4 regions of the Desulfobulbus oligotrophicus genome follow, and region 1 is predicted to be linked to each of the others. Evidence: riboswitches for the same ligand, from Rfam matches in the RefSeq annotation. Region 1 holds a riboswitch; each other region holds the start of a gene.
The links. A riboswitch is a leader RNA that binds a small molecule or an ion and turns the genes downstream of it on or off. The one in region 1 is predicted to bind cobalamin.

Region 1 (4,210 bases):
ATCACCTCCAGATGTTTTTGCAGTTTGGTGAGCAGCTCCAGGGCATTGACACGAACATGGAGGAACTCATCCACGCCTGCCTCCTTAAAAGCATCCACATGTTCTTTAGGGAATCCCGCAAGGATGATCATGATGTGGGGATCAGCAGCTTTCAGCTGTTGCGCCAGTGCAGGGACAATATCCGGATACGTGGCATCAGTGGAACAGATGACCACGGCTTTAGCTCCAGAATCGAGTGTAGCCTTGGCTGCCTCGTCAACGGTGCCAAAGCCGTTGTTGCCGATGGTCTCAAAACCGCCGACATTGAAAAAGGCGGTGGAAAAATCAGCTCGGGCTTTGTGCTGGGGAATGGGCCCCATATTGGCCAAAAAGAGCTTGGGAACGATGCCGGTACGGGCCGTGTAATCCTCGGTGGCACGACGGATCTTTTCAAAGGGTTCGGCACCGCGATGGATGTTGAGCGGTTGAACGGCGATCTCCCCGGCCTCTTTCTGCAGAGCACCGGCCACCATACCCAAGGTGGCTCCCCGGCGGGCAGCCTTGATGGTCTGGGCCATAACTGTACTGTCAAGAGTGGAGCGACATTCGCGGATGGCTGTCAGGGCCGCAGCGCAGGCCTGGTCGTCGATACTGCCCGCATGGGCCTTGAGCGCCTGTGTCCTTTTCTCGCGGAACCCCTGATGATCAAAAGGCTCGGCCAGTTGGCGTTTCTCCTGCAAATTCGGATACATGTTGGTGCCGACGAACCGGTCAGTGCGCGTGGCAACGTTTTTCGCTCGCTGTGCCGCTGTCTCAGCCACCCCTTCCTGTGGCATCCCCTTCTCAAGTGCAGCCAGCATGCCGCCGGCTGCCTCGATATCCTGGAACAGCTTCCAGGCCTTCTCGGCCAACTGGGCGGTTATCTTCTCCACATACCAGCAGCCGCCGGCCGGATCGATCACCTTATCGAAATGGCCCTCATCTTTGAGCACGATCTGCACATTGCGGGCAATACGACGGGAAAACTCGTTGGGTGTGCGGAAGATCTCATCAAAAGGCCCGACGTGCATGCTGTCGACACCACCGGCAATGCCGGAAAAAGCTTCAGTGGAAACGCGCAGCATATTTACCCAGGGGTCCACCTCGGTCTTGTTCCACGTGGCTGTACGGGCATGAACATACATCTTCTGAGCCTCGGCATTACCACCGAAGGAGTCGATTACCTGGGCCCAGACCATTCGTGCAGCGCGGAACTTGGCAATTTCCATAAAGAAGTCATTGCCGATTGCAAACTCAAAGTTCATGCGCACCGCAATATCGTTGATGCCAAGTCCGCGTTCAAGCAGGGCGCGGATGTAGGCCACTCCGGTGGCCAGGGCATAGGCAATATCCTGCACAGCATTACCGCCGCTGTTACGGTAATCTTCCGTGCCAACGGTGATTGTACGCACTTTAGGGGCATGCTCCATGGCCCACAGGGTGAGTTGCGCCATCCGGTCGTAGGCCTCGGCCGAAGAACAGGGCAGCTTTCCCGCAACGGCCAGTACACCCAGGGGATCAACCACCAGCGAACCCTCAAGATCAGCAGGCGACTGTCCCTGGTCCTCAATCAGGGCAACAACCAGTGCTGTCTGGGCTATCCCCGTGGCACCGCAGGTGATCCTGCAGGGGTGGGCGGTCAGGTCGATACCCTCCAGGGCAACTTTGGCGTCACTCAGACTTGCAAGCGACAGGCCATCCTTGCCGACCATCTCCGCCGGAGCCTGATCCGGGTCATATCCATTTAAGGTAGCCTGGTCGAACACGATGTTAAGGCTGTTCTGGCCCCGGGTGAGATCATACCTGGCGGCACGATTGAACTCTTCGGGATCGGGCTGGGTAATCTCCTGGGCAATGTGCCAGGCATTGACCCTGGGGCCTGAAGCCGTGGTACCACGCATGTAGGGCGCCTCACCGGGCAGGGTATCGACCAGGGGCAGACCGTCGAGGTCGTGGATGAAGTACATCGGCTGAATGTCAATGCCTTCGTAGGTTTTTTTGACCAAAGTCTTGTCAAAGGACTTGCCCTTCAACTGCTTTTCCACCTCTGCCAGCCACTCGGCATGGGTGTTGGCCGGAAAATCTTTAAGAATGTCCAATGCTGTTCCCATTTTTACTCCTTGTCATTTGGTTAACAAAAAACCCCCGACCCTTTCGGGCCGGGGGTTCCCCTGTCTCTGCACCGCTGATAACACGCAGGCCTCGAACCTGCACAGTGCTGGGATCAACAACGGGAACCACGGCCGCTTACGCTGATCAAAAAAACCGGCAGGTCTTCTGGCTTTCGGATCACCCTACTCTCCACGTCTTCCCGATCAAATCGACCAGTGACATAAGGCGGATTTCGTCCCCGATTACAGCGGCCGGACCGCGACGGACTTGCACCGTCTTCCCTGTTAGGCCATTACAATGGCACCGATTTTTTCTTCTAAAACAACGAGTTAAAACCGAACTACCTGACTACATCGGACCAGCATTCCCCCAATATCTTCCATGAAAAAACGACAAAAAAAATCCCCGGATCAATATAGATTGATCCGGGGATGCCCTGGTTTATCCACGTATCGGTGCCCTCCCTGGTCCAGGGGGAAAGCGCTGTCATCTTTCAGGCAGGTCTTCTGACTCTCGGATCATCCTACTGACTGCGCCTTCCCAGCCTTTTAGCCAGTGACATTGTGCAGCGTTCGTCCCCGAATACAGCGGCGGGCCCGTCTCCGATTCACACGGAGTTCCCTTTTATCCTTACGGAACCTGAAGATGGTACAACAGAATACCGACACTAAAACGAAATCGATCATGACTGTCAAGATAAAAAACTGAAGGATGCGATGTAATCATGCATGCATTGCACCTCCTCCTGTACAGTAACAACACATCAGGCAACGCCTTTTTTAGTGTTGACCATAAACTGAAAACACAATATATAGTGGTCAAGCGGTTCCTCCTGTCCTGAGAGCCAGGAGGAGAATAGGGAATCCGGTGCAAATCCGGAACTGTCGCGCAGCGGTAATCAGGAACGAACATTGTCAAAGACACTGGTCAGTTGACCGGGAAGTGACAACCAGTAGGTTCCCCAATCGCCTGAAAGTCCGAAGACCTGCCGTGAAACCACAGCCGCACATGCAACGGCTGTCACCTGCACCCTCTTGCCTCGCGTCAAGGAGAGAGCCATGTCACACGTCTGTCTGCAACCCTCTGTCAAAGTATTCACCACGATCAGAAAACGCGATCAGCGTCTGGTTCCGTTCGAGTCGGGAAAGATCACCAGCGCTCTTCTCAAAGCCGGTCAGGCCACCGGAGAATTCGGGCTCCCCGAAGCCCGGCGGTTGACCATACATGCCCTGGCCGTTGCCCAAACCCTCCTTGATACCGATGCCCCCTGTGTCGAGGAAATTCAAGATGTGGTGGAAGAGGTTCTGCTCTCCTCCATGTATAAAAAAACGGCCAAGGCCTATATCCTCTATCGGGACCAGCATGCCCGCATCCGGGAGATGGTCACCCGAACGGACCTGTCCCTGATCGACAGCTATCTGCAACGGCTGGACTGGCAGGTGCAGGAAAACTCCAACATGTGTTATTCACTGCAGGGGTTGAACAACTACATCTCCAGTGAAGTCAGCCGGACCTACTGGCTCAACAAGATCTATCCCGCCGAGGTTCGCAGAGCGCACCTGAACGGTGATCTCCATGTCCACGATCTGAACCTGCTGTCCGTCTACTGTGTCGGGTGGGACCTTCGTGATCTGCTTTTAAGCGGTTTTACCGGTGCCCCGGGAAAGGCGGAAAGTGCACCGGCCAGACATTTCCGCAGTGCTCTTGGCCAAATAGTGAACTTCTTCTATACATTACAGGGAGAGGCTGCCGGAGCACAGGCCTTTTCCAGCTTCGACACCCTGCTCGCTCCCTTTATCCGCCACGATCAGCTGACCTACCGGGAGATCAAGCAGGCGCTCCAGGAATTTGTCTTCAACCTTAACGTCCCCACCCGGGTCGGTTTTCAGACCCCTTTCACCAATCTTACCATGGATCTTACCCCGACCAGCAGCCTTCAACAGACACCGGTCGTGATCGGCGGTCAGGAGCAGGATTCGGTCTATGGCGAATACCAGCACGAGATGGACATGCTCAACCAGGCTTTTCTGGAGGTCATGGCCGAGGGAGATGCCCGTGGCCGGGTTTTCACCTTCCCCAT
Region 2 (4,210 bases), 590 kb from region 1:
CACACCGAACCGCTGCCGCTGCGGCTGCCTGAAGATTGCCCGGCTCCGCTTGAATACATGCATCAGGCTCTGCAGGACCTGACGATCCGCAACATTCAGGAGGTCCTCAACGATGCTATTTTCTACCGTGACGAGACCAGGCGGCTCTTTCAAAACGGTCAGATCAGTCTGCGTGACCGGTCACTGGCGGAACAGCTGTTCTGGACCACAATCAGTGAGATCAACCGTCTAGCCAAGGAGTTGAAGAATCCGAATCCTGAGCTCACGGATCTTGATCGGGTTCTTTCCGATTTCTATTACTGCAACTTCAGCGTTTTCCAATCGCTGCCGGATTCCTGGGCGATTGGACAGCTGTTTCCCATTCTGCCGATTCACCGTCTGGATGAGGAGCCGACCCGCAAGGGTATCCTTGCTGACATCACCTGCGACTGTGACGGCAAGATCGATCAGTTTATCGACAAACGCGGGGTCAGGCGGTATCTGCCGCTGCATGAACTCAGACCCTATGAAGAGTACATCCTTGGTGTTTTTTTGGTCGGGGCCTACCAGGAAACCCTGGGTGATCTGCATAATATGCTGGGTGATACCAATGTGGTGACCATCAGCATTCAGGACAAGGGTGAGTTTGAGTTTGTCAGTGAGCAGGAGGGTGATACCGTGGCAGAGGTACTCTCCTACGTCCAGTATGACCCCAAGGGACTTTTTGTCCGTTTCCGTGAAACAGCGGAGCAGGCAGTCCGTTCCGGTCGGATCAGTGCTTCGGAGCGAAGGGAGATCGTCGCCGCCTATGAGGCCGGATTGCGTGGCTATACGTATTTTGAACGATAAATTTTTCCGGGTCGGAGAAACCTCTGTGTCCCCAATGCGTGGCGGACAGGGTGAGCGGGTCCGGCACTGATGATAAAGAGGCGGTACCATGAAGATGACAAAGTGTATACTCGCGGGCGGCATCGTTTTATGCACGCTTCTGCCCATGACGACAGCTGCTGCAGAGAAAACCGGCGTCACACTGTACGGCCGTACTCTTCTTGAGCAGATCAACCTCTACCGCCGCGACAACGGCCTGCACCCGTTGCGGTTTGATGCCAACCTTGTGCATCTGGCTAAAACCCACAGTTTTGCCATGTCCCGGCAAAAGATGATTGGCCATGCCAACTTTGACGACCGTTTTGCACGCTCCGGCAGCCGACTCTGTGTTGAGAACGTCGGGTATAACCATACCACCCCCTTGAAACAGTTTGATGCCTGGAGCCGGTCAAAAGGACATGATCAGAATATGCTGAGTCCGGAGATTACCCGGGCCGGTATCGCTGAAATCGGCAATTACGTCACTTTTTTTGCCTGTAAATAAGGACGATCATCACTGACCGGTCTTTTGCTCCGTTCCATTTGACGCTGTCTTTTTTTGTTGAATTCGGTATAGTGCAGGCCACGCTTCCGCCGGATTGGAAGCGATCCGAACGGAGGAAACGGGTGTGATTCCCGTGCTGTCCCGCAACTGTGATTCCGCTTTGCGGCGGAAAAGCCAGATACTCCTCTGTATGTGCGTCTTCGTGGAAAAAGACAGCGATGGTATGGCGGCAGTCTTCGTTTTTTAAGAGTCTACACCCGACTGAACGGTGACGGTCCGTGCTTTGGCGGCAGGGCACGTCTTTTTTTGAAGTTGGTGGTGCGGGTCCCGGCGGCTGTTGCCTGTGCCGGCAGGTAGGACCTGATATGGTTTTGAACTGACAACGGTATGAGGTGATATGGGACGGATTTTTCTGGTGACTGGTGGGGCACGCAGCGGCAAGAGCAGCTTTGCTGAACAACTGGTGGCCGGTTTTGGTCCGCAGATAGTCTATATCGCCACTGCAAGGCCTTTTGATGAAGAGATGATCGACCGTATCGCCAGGCATCGCCGTCAGCGTCCCTCCTCCTGGCAGACCTTCGAAGCACCGGAAAGGCCCTCAGCTGTGATTGCCGAACAGGGGCGGTGCTGTGATGCCATCCTGCTCGACTGTCTCACCGTGCTGGCCACAAACCTGCTCCATCTCCACCGTATCGACTGGGACCATGTATCCCGCGGTCGGCTGGCCGAGGTTGAGGAAGAGATCCTGGTCGAGATCAAGGCTATTTATACGGCAGCGCAGCAGGGACGGGCTGATCTGGTAGCAGTGACCAATGAGGTGGGGTGCGGCATTGTCCCCGCCTCGCCCATGACCCGATTTTTTCGCGACTGTGCCGGTCGGATCAATCAGCGTCTGGCCGCTGTTGCCGACGAAGTCTACTGGGTGGTTTCCGGCATACCGGTGCGGATCAAGGGTGACTGACGTACTATGCGCTCGTTGATTCTGATGATTCAGTTCATGACCCGATACCCCATTCCTGTGGCGGTTGATTTCACGGCGGTTCATTTTGTGCAGGGTATGAAGTGGATGCCGCTGATCGGGCTTCTGGTTGCCCTGCCGGCGGCCGGCTGTTATGCCGGATTTGAGATGCTGCTGGACAGAGATGTGGCGGTTCTTGCCGCGGTGGTCATGCTCATCTGGATCACCGGCGGCCTTCATCTCGACGGCATTGCCGACACGGCGGACGGTCTTTTCAGCTACAACACCCGGGAACGGACACTTGAGATCATGCGCGATTCCAACCTGGGCGCACATGGTGTCGGCACAATGGTTCTTACCATCCTCAGTAAATTTGTACTCCTGCGCACTGTGCCTGTCGAAGGAGGTGTGCTGGCAGTGTTGGCCGTGCCGGTGCTTGGGCATATGGCTCTGACGTGGCATGCTGCGGTTGCCCGTTATGCCCGTGATGAAAACGGTATCGGTGGTTTTGTCAATCAAACCGGGCTTGTGCATGCGGCAGCAGCCACCCTGCTGTCCGTGATCATCGTTGCCTGTTTACTGTTTCTGTGGAATTTTTCATTGGTCACGGTTCTTGTGGTTACCAGCATTCTGCATCTGTCGACTGCCGGTATGGCGGTGCTCTTTGCCGCCTATCTGACCCGCCGGCTTGGCGGTATTACCGGTGATACCATCGGTGCCACCATCGAACTTGCAGAACTGGTCGGCCTCTTTGTTTTTCTCTTTCTCTGGAAATATCTTCTGTTATGAGCACAGTCAGTCTGTATCTAATTCGTCACGGTGAAACCGAACAAAATAAAACAGGTGTTCTTGTGGGCAGTACCGACACCTCCCTGAATGATCATGGTCGCCGCCAGGCCCTTTCCCTGCGTGAGCGCATCAATGCGTTGCAGGTGGACGCTGTTTATTCCAGCCCTCTTGTCCGGGCTGTGGAAACGGCAACCCTGGTTTTCGGTGACAATGCACCGATCATTACGGACTCAAGCCTGCAGGAGTTTCATTTTGGCGAGTGGGAGGGGATGCATTTTTCAGAAATAGCCAGACAGTATCCCGAAATCTGGCAGACGTGGCTCACGGACTGGGAAAAGACCCGTATACCCGGCAGCGAAAACTTTTTTGCATTCACACATCGTGTTGTCTCCTCGGTTGAAGAGATCGTCCGCTCCCAACCCGGCCGACGCGTGGCCGTGGTTTCTCACGGCGGATGTATCCGCTCTCTGCTGGCTCATTTTTTCTGTGAATCGGTTGGTAAAGGGTACTGGCGTTTCAAGGTTGATAACGCCACGTTAAGCGAGGTTGAGTTCATGGGTGAGCTACCTATTCTTGTCCGATTCAACTATCGGTGAGGGGGGAGCAATGCTGCTGCTGAAGAAGACCCTTGACGCCATCAGACCGACTGACCGATTGGTCATGGCCGCCGCTCAGAAAGCAATTGATTATTGCCTCAAGCCACCGGGCAGTCTGGGTAAGCTCGAAGATATTGCCCGTCAGATTGCGGGGATAACCAGGCAGATCCACAATACGATCTCAAAAAAGGCGATTGTGGTGATGATGGCTGACAATGGGGTCTACACAGAAGGCATTGCCATGTATCCCCAGGATATCACCCGGATCGGAGCTGATTTTGTCACCTCGGGCCGCATGGGGGTGAACTTTCTTGCCAGGTATGCGGGTGCTGACATCATTGCCGTTGACATCGGTATTCAGGTTGACGTTGATCTGCCCAGGGTATTGAACCGGAAGATCCGTTACGGCACGGCTAACTTTCTGCAGGAACCGGCCATGACCCGGGAAGAGGTTATCCGGGCCGTAGAGACCGGGATAGAGGTGACCAATACGGCCATTGATCAGGGGTATGATCT
Region 3 (4,210 bases), 1.1 Mb from region 1:
GTTTTCCAGGGCGGCAACCGCGATCTGATCAGTGCCGGTGCCGGTGGCCAGACCATCGGAATACCGGGAGTTAACCGCCAGCTCCTGCAACACCGCCACCTTGGCCTCAGTGGCAGTCATAATGCAGCGGGTCAGGGCTCCAGGGGTTAACGGTCTGCTGATAAACACCATGGTGTTGATCGTGCCCGGCCCGGGAACAGTGGTTGCCGTGGTCAGGGATTCAAACCCGGTCGCAGTCTCCACAACCGTGGCAGGATCACCCACCCGGCCGGCATTGGCATCCACACCGCCGGTACAGATTGCAGCAACGGTCAGACCGCGAAACTGTTGCTGTGCAATACAGGCATTGTGCATGTTGGCAGCCGTCCCCAAAGTGGCGCACTGTTCAGCAGGCAGGCCGTACTGGGCACAGATGGTCCGACGGTAGCTGTGGGGGTCATCACAGGGCTGTGCCGACAAGCGCTTGCTGTGACCAGCGGGTTCACAGCTCTGGTGATTGTACACACAGGTAAGATCAAAACGCAGGCCTCCGGCAACAGGACAGGTGGAGAGGATGCTGTGCGGTTTGAGAAAACAGGCGCAAAGTATTTTTTCCTGCCGATGAATTTCAACGCCATTGTACAAAGTGTCGATGAGCATGCCGGGGTTTTCCTCGAAACCTTCTGGTTTCTCGAGCCGAAAAGGAGTTCTTCAGTGGGTTGGCGGGTTGGTCCAGGTCAGATGCTGATAAAACTTTTCACCCTTCAAGCTTGAAGGTGATCGTCTGTTCCACCATGGCCTTGACCGCCACACCCTTCACCGTGCCCGGCTTAAAGCGCCAGTTGCTGATACAACGCAGCACACTCTCTTCAAAAACACCCTGGGGATCGGCGCTCAGCACCGCAATGCGCCCGACCTTGCCGCGCTCGTCAACCAAAAACCTCACCTTGATCCACCCCTGAATATTGCGCCGTTTGGCAGCCGGCGGATAGATCGGCGATGCCTTGGCCAGCACAGCCAGGGGACCGTCGAGCTGACTGACACTGAAAACACCGCCACCGCCGCCACCTCTTCTCGGTTCGGTTGTTTTCGGCTGATTCGCAGGTGCGGCGGGTGCTGCTGTCTCAGCTGTCGAAGGTGTTTCCCGGGACTCTGTGGTTTCTGCCGCTGCAACCGGTACGATTTCCACAGCCTGCGTCTTTTCCGGTACCGGCTGAATGGTTTTTTTGGGCTTTACCTGCTGTTGTGGCTTCTTTTTTGCCACTGGTTTGGGAACCGTCTTTTTTTTCACTGCCGGGGTCGGCGGCGTTGATTCGACCTTCGGCGGTGCTGCCGGTTCAACGGTTTCGACAGGACCGGCAGCCAGGATGGAAAAATCAAGAGGCACCGGTACCCGCATGATCTGGCTTTGCTGCCCCAGAGAGACCGCACTCCACAGAAGCACTGCATGTAAAAGTACGGAAAAAGTGGTGGCCCCGGCCTGTCGATTCATGGCTGCTGTTCGGTCTGCAGGCTTAAGGTGGTAAATTCCAGCTGTTTGACAGCCTCATACAGATCGACAAACAGCTGGAGCGCTATATCCCGGTCTGCACGGATCGTGATCGGCGTGTCCCGGCTCACCTCCGCCAGTGCAGTTGCCAGTTCCGGTAACGGGGTTTCACTGTTTTCCACCCAGACGGTTCCCTCTTTGGTAATGGCAATGGTCAGAGGCTGCTGAAGAGACGCATCCTGCACAGCCTCGGCTTTAGGCAGGTCAACCTTAATACCGCCGGTGGCGATGAAGGTTGAAGTGGTGAGAACAATGGTCAGCAACACCAGCATCACATCAACCAGCGGAATAACATTCAGATAATCAAATTCCCTTTCGTCCATGACTGATATCCCATTGCATGAGCAGTACCTTGCAACGCCGGAGTAAAAAGTTGTACATGGCCACCGCCGGAATGGCAACCAGCAGACCCATTGCCGTTGCTTTCAGGGCCAGGGCCAGACCGGTCATGATCTTGGCGGTATCAAATCCCACCGAGCCGATATCGTAAAAGGTGAGCATAATGCCGAGCACTGTACCGAGCAGGCCGATATAGGGGGCATTGGAGCCGATGGTGGCAATCATATGGAGTTTGCTGGTCAGATGCAGTTCCAGCTCTCTGCGGTCCCGGTACTGTTCAACACGGGTTGAACGATAGACGAGCCAGCGCTCGAGCGCCACGGCAACTGCAATCACACTGAGCAGTCCAAGAAAACCGAGCACCCCGAAATCTATCAACCTCTGCAGATGTTCCATGGAGATCCTTGCTGATCAAAAAAAGATATGGGTAGAAGATCGGCCTGCCAAAAGTGCGCATAACCGACAGACCATCAGCCGGGAGATGGTGCGAGGTGGCCCTGCAGGCAGCAGCGGGAACACTGCCTGTTCCGGTGCAACACTGTCGCGGAAGGATAAAACGATAGCATCCTCTGCAGGGCTCCCGACATGATGGTCAGGTAAAGCCGACCAGCAGCCGGAATGACCACAGCCTGTGAAACGGGCGAAAAAAAATCCCGGACCGAAAATTCGATCCGGGATAGCCCTATTTATCCACAGAAGTGATGAACCGGGTACGCTGCCGTCCTCGCAGCCGTCTCCTCTATCCATTCAGGCAGGTCTTCTGACTCACGGTTCATCCTACTGACTGCGCCTTCCCGGCCCCATGGGCCAGTGACATCCTGCAGCGTTCGTCCCCGATTACAGCGGCGGGCCCGTCCTCGATTCTCACGAGGTTCCCTCTTACGTTTATACAAACACCTGAACTTGAAATGGATAGAACCCATGCACCACAGATTGTCAAGGAAATTGTTTTGCAGGCAGGGTCACATACCATATACTGAAGGAAAGATATGTGCGTTTTCAATGACCTGGCGTTTTCTTCCAGTGGTGAGAGCCGTCACGGCAAAAGGCCTCTTCTGATCTGTTCCTTACCTGTGATGTATGGTTGTATCTTCCGGCAGAGTCAGGGTATATATCTGAGTTGCCCGTGCAAACAGACCTTGTGCCGGGTGGACGAAACATATGACCATAAGCACCTGCTCCCATCATCGCCCTTACCTGTGGTCAAGCGAAATGAAAACAATCCTCACAACCCTTCTCGTCTGTTTACTGGCAGGTACAGCCTGGGCCACCAGGCAGTTTCCGGAAATGCTGGTGTACAACAACACAACCTACGACATGTACACCACCCCGCTGGAAGCGCTCTTTCCCGCAGGAAAAACCAAAACCTTTGTGCCACGACCGCCCTCAACAGCCTGTATACGTGGGTACGTCGGTTCATGGAAAATAGAAGATGATTGGCTGTTCCTTGTTGCCCTATACGACGGTACCCCGCATCGAAGCGTCATACCACTGACCGAAATTGATCCACAGTGGGTCTCACCTGTGAGGGCGGACTGGTTTTCCGGTACTCTGCGCCTCGGCAGCGGTAGGATCCTGTCGCGAGCCATGGGCGTTGATGCAACACGAGAAAAGGAAGTTTATCTGGATGTCAAAAACGGCAAGGTCATCTCAAGCCGCCACGTTCACAATACAAAATAAGACAGACCAAACAAACACCGCCACCTGGAAAACCTATAGCAATCCACAGTATGCTTTCATCTTCAAATATCCGCAAAACTGGGTTGTGGAAGATGAAGGATACCATGAGACTGCCGGAGGGTGCCGGGCAGACGTACCCTCGCTGGCACTTTATGAACAGGGAAAGGAAGAAAATTTAAACGATTGGATTCGTGTAAATCCCCGGCAGTTTATGCGTGAGGATGGAAGATGTTTAGAGATCAGAAAACATGCCATCTGCACCTACAGTACGGATGCAGCGGTGCCGGCAGCATACAACCATTTTGTTGCCGACTTTACCTTGCAACCGACTACGAAAAAACGATAAACAGATATATCCGGCCAACTGCCTATGCAGCACGACCAGATTTCAGTGCACACAACAAACATTCATATTCTCACTCTTCCGGATGCCGACAGCTGCATCTGCTGCATTTTTAGATGAACAGGCACACTCTATACGCTCTTGTCATTGTCGCCGCCGGCGGCGCGCTCGGTTCAGCAGGTCGCCATCTGCTTGCCGGATGGATCCTGCATCACACCATGGGCTGGCGTTTTCCGCTGGGTACGTTTATCGTCAATGTTCTTGGCTGCCTGGTCATTGGCGTGCTGGCAGGTTTTGTTATTAAATACAACTTCTTTTCC
Region 4 (4,210 bases), 510 kb from region 1:
GCTGTTTGCCTTTGTCAATGCAGATGCGCACTACTCCATGGACCGGGCCGCCAACATTCTCGGAATCGGCACTGATCAGCTGCGTAAAGTCGCTGTGGATGAGCACGGCCGCATGGATACAGTCTCCCTGGAAAGGCAGCTTGCCGATGTTCAGGCTCGGGGCGGCCTGCCGTTTTTCGTGGCCGCCACCGCCGGAACCACGGTCCGCGGTGCGTACGATCGTGTTGAACCTCTGCTGGCGTTACGCCGGAAGTACGGTTTCTGGCTGCATGTTGACGGTGCCTGGGGCGGAGCGGTGATCTTCAGTGACGAACTTCGCCGCCGATTCCTGCCGGATCTTGAACAGGCGGACTCCTTCACCCTCGACTTTCACAAGATGCTGGGCACGGCGCTGATGTGCAATGTACTGCTGTTTAATCGGCATCAGGATGTCTTGCGCAGGGTGTGCAGTGCCGGTGACGAAAGTTACATCTTCCACGGCGGGGAAAACGGCGAAATCAGAGATCTCGGTACCCTGTCCCTGCAGTGCGGTCGCCGTGTTGACAGTCTGAAGTGGTTCCTTGACTGGAAATTTTATGGTCAGGCCGGATTTGCAGAACGCGTCGAGCACTACCTCGATCTCTGCCGGTATGCGGAACAGCAGATTAAACGCTTGCCGGAACTTGAGATGGCGGTCCCCAGAGAATCGTTTAACGTCTGTTTTCGATTCCGCACCCCGAACGGCACTCCGGCAGCCCTGTTCAATCAGAATTTGCGCGAGCAGATGCATCACAGCAAACGCGCCCTGATCGGTACCGGCTTTGTCAACGGTGAACTCGTGCTCCGGCTGTTGATCACAAACGTCAATGTCGACAAGCCTGAAATCGACCGGTTCCTCACCGCTGTGATCGAAACCGGACGAGAACTGCTCCAGCAAAAAAACAGTCTCCAGCACAACAATACAGCGAGGCGGCCATGAGCGACAACGAGTATGCGATGACCCAGAAAGAGGCTGCTGATTTCCTTGATGTTTCTATTAAGTCCATCACTCGCTACCGCAAGCGCGGTCTTCCCTTTAAGATGATACTCAACCCGGCCACCGGCAAACAGGAGGTCCGTTTTCGCCGACCGGATCTGGAAAAATGGAGCGACGGCCGCCGACTGATGGCCACCTATGCCCGGGACGCAGAGCCAACCGCTCCACCGCCCCCTGCCCCTGTTGCCTCACCAGCCGCCGCAGACGACAGCTACCTTGATGAACTGCTGCAGTCCTATAAAAATCAGATCGGCCTGCTTCGTGACCAGCTCGAAGACATGCGCGAACAACTGGCACGGCGTGACCGGCAGATTGACGATCTGATGCGAATGATGGTGGGTTTACAGTTAGAGTATAAACCAATGCCGCTCGCCCCGGATGAGCAACCTCAGGACGACCGCCTGTCCGCAGACCGTCCGTCTGATCTGTACGAAGCCATCGTGCTGCCTGCCGATTTCACATCTCTGCACACAGCTACCCCAGCGTCTCCCCCGCCGGATCGACAGGAAGTATGGCATCCCAAAAAAACGTTCAGCCGTGAACAGCTGGCTGCTTCGGTGCAACGACTCCGGCAAAAGGGGAAAAGCTATGAAGAGATCGCCCGGGCCCTTGATCAGATCCAGGCGGCCCCCCCTTCGGGCCGGCTCGAATGGAGCGCCTCCGAAGTACAGTCCCTCTTACCCCCCCTGGTGGACAACACGCTCGCCATGGACTGATCCGCACAACAGCGGGCACCAATGCCGGGCTCCCGTTTTTCTGCACAACCTTTATTCACGGCTTGACTTCACCGGAAGCGACGGGTACGATGGCTCGCACTGACATTCAGGTGTCCAGATCAACGGATGAAAAGGGAATCCGGTGCAAAACCGGAACGGGCCCGCCGCTGTAACCGGGGACAGATCCCGCACGAACGTCACTGCTCCGTCAGGAATGGGAAGACGCGGGACGAGGTCGATCCGGAAGTCAGAAGACCTGCCTGAATTATGGATCCCGCGTCTGCAGGCACAGGAACGGGACAGGCTCCAGCGGTAAGCACGGGATATCCTGGATCATAAAGAATGATCCGGGATTTTTTTATTTCAGCCTCCCGGTTCAGCCCGGCATGCACCAGTACTGCTGCTCTGGTATGCCTCCAACCGAGAAAACCCATCATGCATGAGAACAAAGCGATTGTCCTGGCCACGTTCGGCACAACAGTGGAAACAGCCCTTTCCGGACTGCTGTCCATTCGTCGGGCCATGACTGAGGCGTTTCCACAGATTCCGGTCAGGATGGCCTTTACAGCCAATCAGATCCGGCAGATCTGGCAGCGTCGTGCCCAGGACCCCATCTATCTGAACACGCATCCGGAAGTTCCCGACGAGATCCTTAAAGTCCAGGGTGTCCTGGCGGCCATAGCCAATCTCCAGGACCGGGGTGTCGACACTTTGATCGTCCAGTCGACCCACATTGTCCCGGCTGAGGAGTTCCACGACCTCGGCGCCTATGTTCGCGGACTGACCTCGATCAGTACCATGAAGCCGAGATGGCGACCTTTTAAAACCATTGCCCTGGGCCGACCGCTTTTGGGCAGCTATCACCTCCAACGCCCCTACGCCGACGACATCCGCCGGGCTGCTGAAGCATTATCCGACGACGCTGCCCTGGCTCGTGACAAAAAAGCCGCCCTCGTCTACATGGGCCACGGCAACCACTTCTTTCCCTCCGGTGGCCTGTATCTTGAATTTGCCGCCCGCATGCGTCAGCTGTATCCCGATGTGCTGACCCTGATTGCCACAGCGGAAGGTTTTCCCGATCTTGACGACATCCTCACCGATCTGTGCCACCATGGGGTTCAGCGGGTGATACTCAAGCCCTTTTTACTGGTTGCCGGTGAACACGCCGCCAACGATCTCGCCGGACCGGAAGAGGACTCCTGGCTGTCAAGGCTTACAGCACAGGGGTTTGAAGTCACGCCTGTGCTTACAGGGTTGAGCCAGTGTCCGGCTCTGGTACAGATATTTATAGACCATGCGGCAGAAGCCGCTGCCGATGCGGGAGTCGAGTTGCACTGATGACCAGACCAACCATGACAGCGTGGCTGCTGCCACTGGTCATAGCCGTGATGGCGGCAATTGCCTTCTCGGCAACCCTCGGTTTTCTCCAGGTCTCAGTTTCAGATGTGGTGGCTGTTCTCTTTGCCAGGCTGAGCGGTCAGGCACCGCCTGCAGATATCGACCCGGTTGCCGCCACGGTGATCACTGATGTCCGTCTGCCCCGCATACTGGCCTCCGTCCTGGTCGGCGGCCTGCTCGGTGTCAGCGGGGCCGTCTTTCAGGCCATTCTGCTCAACCCGCTTGCAGACTCGTACACCCTGGGCATCTCCACAGGAGCAGCCTTTGGAGCCTCGCTCGTCATTGTCTTGCAGATCTTCGGCCTTTCTCTACCCACCAGCGTGACTGTTCCGATCTTTGCCTTCGGCGGCGCCGTGGGCACCCTGGCCGTGGTTCTGTTTTTAGCATCCGGGGATCGACGACTCTCCTCCACAAGTCTTATTCTGGCCGGAGTCATTGTGGCGGCTATCTTGTCGGCAGCCATCGGTTTTCTGAAGTTCCTTGCCGATGAACAGGTCGGCCTGATCGTTTTCTGGCTCATGGGCAGCCTTGCCGGAGCCTCCTGGTCCAGTATCGTCCTGCTGGCACCCGCGGCCCTGTTCGGCACCCTGGTGGCTGTCTACTACAGTCGCGACCTCAACATCATGGCCACCGGCGACCGCACAGCCACTTCCCTCGGGGTGCATGCCGTGCGCATTCGGCTCTCCCTGCTCGTTGTGACCTCACTGATGACCGCGCTTGCTGTTTCGGTCTCCGGTATCATCGGCTTTGTCGGCCTGATCGTTCCGCATATGCTCCGCCACCTGGTCGGTCCGGACAATCGGCTCCTGGTGCCGCTGGCCTTTTTTGCCGGCGGCCTGCTTCTCCTGGTGGCCGACACCTTAACCCGGGCCGTGCTGCCGACGGAGGTGCCGATCGGCGTGTTGACCGCCCTGCTCGGCGGGCCGTTTTTCTGTATCCTTTTTAAGCGAAGGCAACGGGATGGCGCAGCCGTATTCTGATCACCAGCACCATCCGCTCTGGTCGCTGACCAACATCAACTTCAGCTACGGCAACCAGCCGGTGCTGCACAACATCAGTCTGCAGCTCGAACACGGCTACT

Region 2: it holds a riboswitch for cobalamin, as region 1 does, so the genes downstream of both, cobU (bifunctional adenosylcobinamide kinase/adenosylcobinamide-phosphate guanylyltransferase) here and HP555_RS03645 (methylmalonyl-CoA mutase family protein) in region 1, are expected to answer to the same signal.
Region 3: it holds a riboswitch for cobalamin, as region 1 does, so the genes downstream of both, exbB (TonB-system energizer ExbB) here and HP555_RS03645 (methylmalonyl-CoA mutase family protein) in region 1, are expected to answer to the same signal.
Region 4: it holds a riboswitch for cobalamin, as region 1 does, so the genes downstream of both, HP555_RS01235 (sirohydrochlorin cobaltochelatase) here and HP555_RS03645 (methylmalonyl-CoA mutase family protein) in region 1, are expected to answer to the same signal.

The regions. Positions count from the first base shown of each region.
Region 1 is NZ_CP054140.1:793,505-797,714, forward strand. It holds gene HP555_RS03645 (methylmalonyl-CoA mutase family protein) at 1-2,129, opposite strand, end outside; cobalamin riboswitch at 2,269-2,453, opposite strand; cobalamin riboswitch at 2,610-2,788, opposite strand; cobalamin riboswitch at 2,937-3,137, shown strand; gene HP555_RS03650 (ribonucleoside triphosphate reductase) at 3,189-4,210, shown strand, end outside.
Region 2 is NZ_CP054140.1:199,510-203,719, reverse strand. It holds gene speA (biosynthetic arginine decarboxylase) at 1-828, shown strand, start outside; gene HP555_RS00890 (CAP domain-containing protein) at 917-1,351, shown strand; cobalamin riboswitch at 1,410-1,555, shown strand; gene cobU (bifunctional adenosylcobinamide kinase/adenosylcobinamide-phosphate guanylyltransferase) at 1,749-2,312, shown strand; gene cobS (adenosylcobinamide-GDP ribazoletransferase) at 2,319-3,098, shown strand; gene HP555_RS00875 (histidine phosphatase family protein) at 3,095-3,694, shown strand; gene cobT (nicotinate-nucleotide--dimethylbenzimidazole phosphoribosyltransferase) at 3,705-4,210, shown strand, end outside.
Region 3 is NZ_CP054140.1:1,864,875-1,869,084, reverse strand. It holds gene HP555_RS08395 (adenosylcobinamide amidohydrolase) at 1-639, opposite strand, end outside; gene HP555_RS08390 (energy transducer TonB) at 737-1,471, opposite strand; gene HP555_RS08385 (ExbD/TolR family protein) at 1,468-1,851, opposite strand; gene exbB (TonB-system energizer ExbB) at 1,832-2,263, opposite strand; cobalamin riboswitch at 2,601-2,783, opposite strand; gene HP555_RS08375 (hypothetical protein) at 3,080-3,547, shown strand; gene HP555_RS08370 (hypothetical protein) at 3,633-3,893, shown strand; gene crcB (fluoride efflux transporter CrcB) at 4,007-4,210, shown strand, end outside.
Region 4 is NZ_CP054140.1:279,242-283,451, forward strand. It holds gene HP555_RS01225 (pyridoxal phosphate-dependent decarboxylase family protein) at 1-958, shown strand, start outside; gene HP555_RS01230 (helix-turn-helix domain-containing protein) at 955-1,731, shown strand; cobalamin riboswitch at 1,823-2,009, shown strand; gene HP555_RS01235 (sirohydrochlorin cobaltochelatase) at 2,167-3,069, shown strand; gene HP555_RS01240 (FecCD family ABC transporter permease) at 3,069-4,109, shown strand; gene HP555_RS01245 (heme ABC transporter ATP-binding protein) at 4,090-4,210, shown strand, end outside.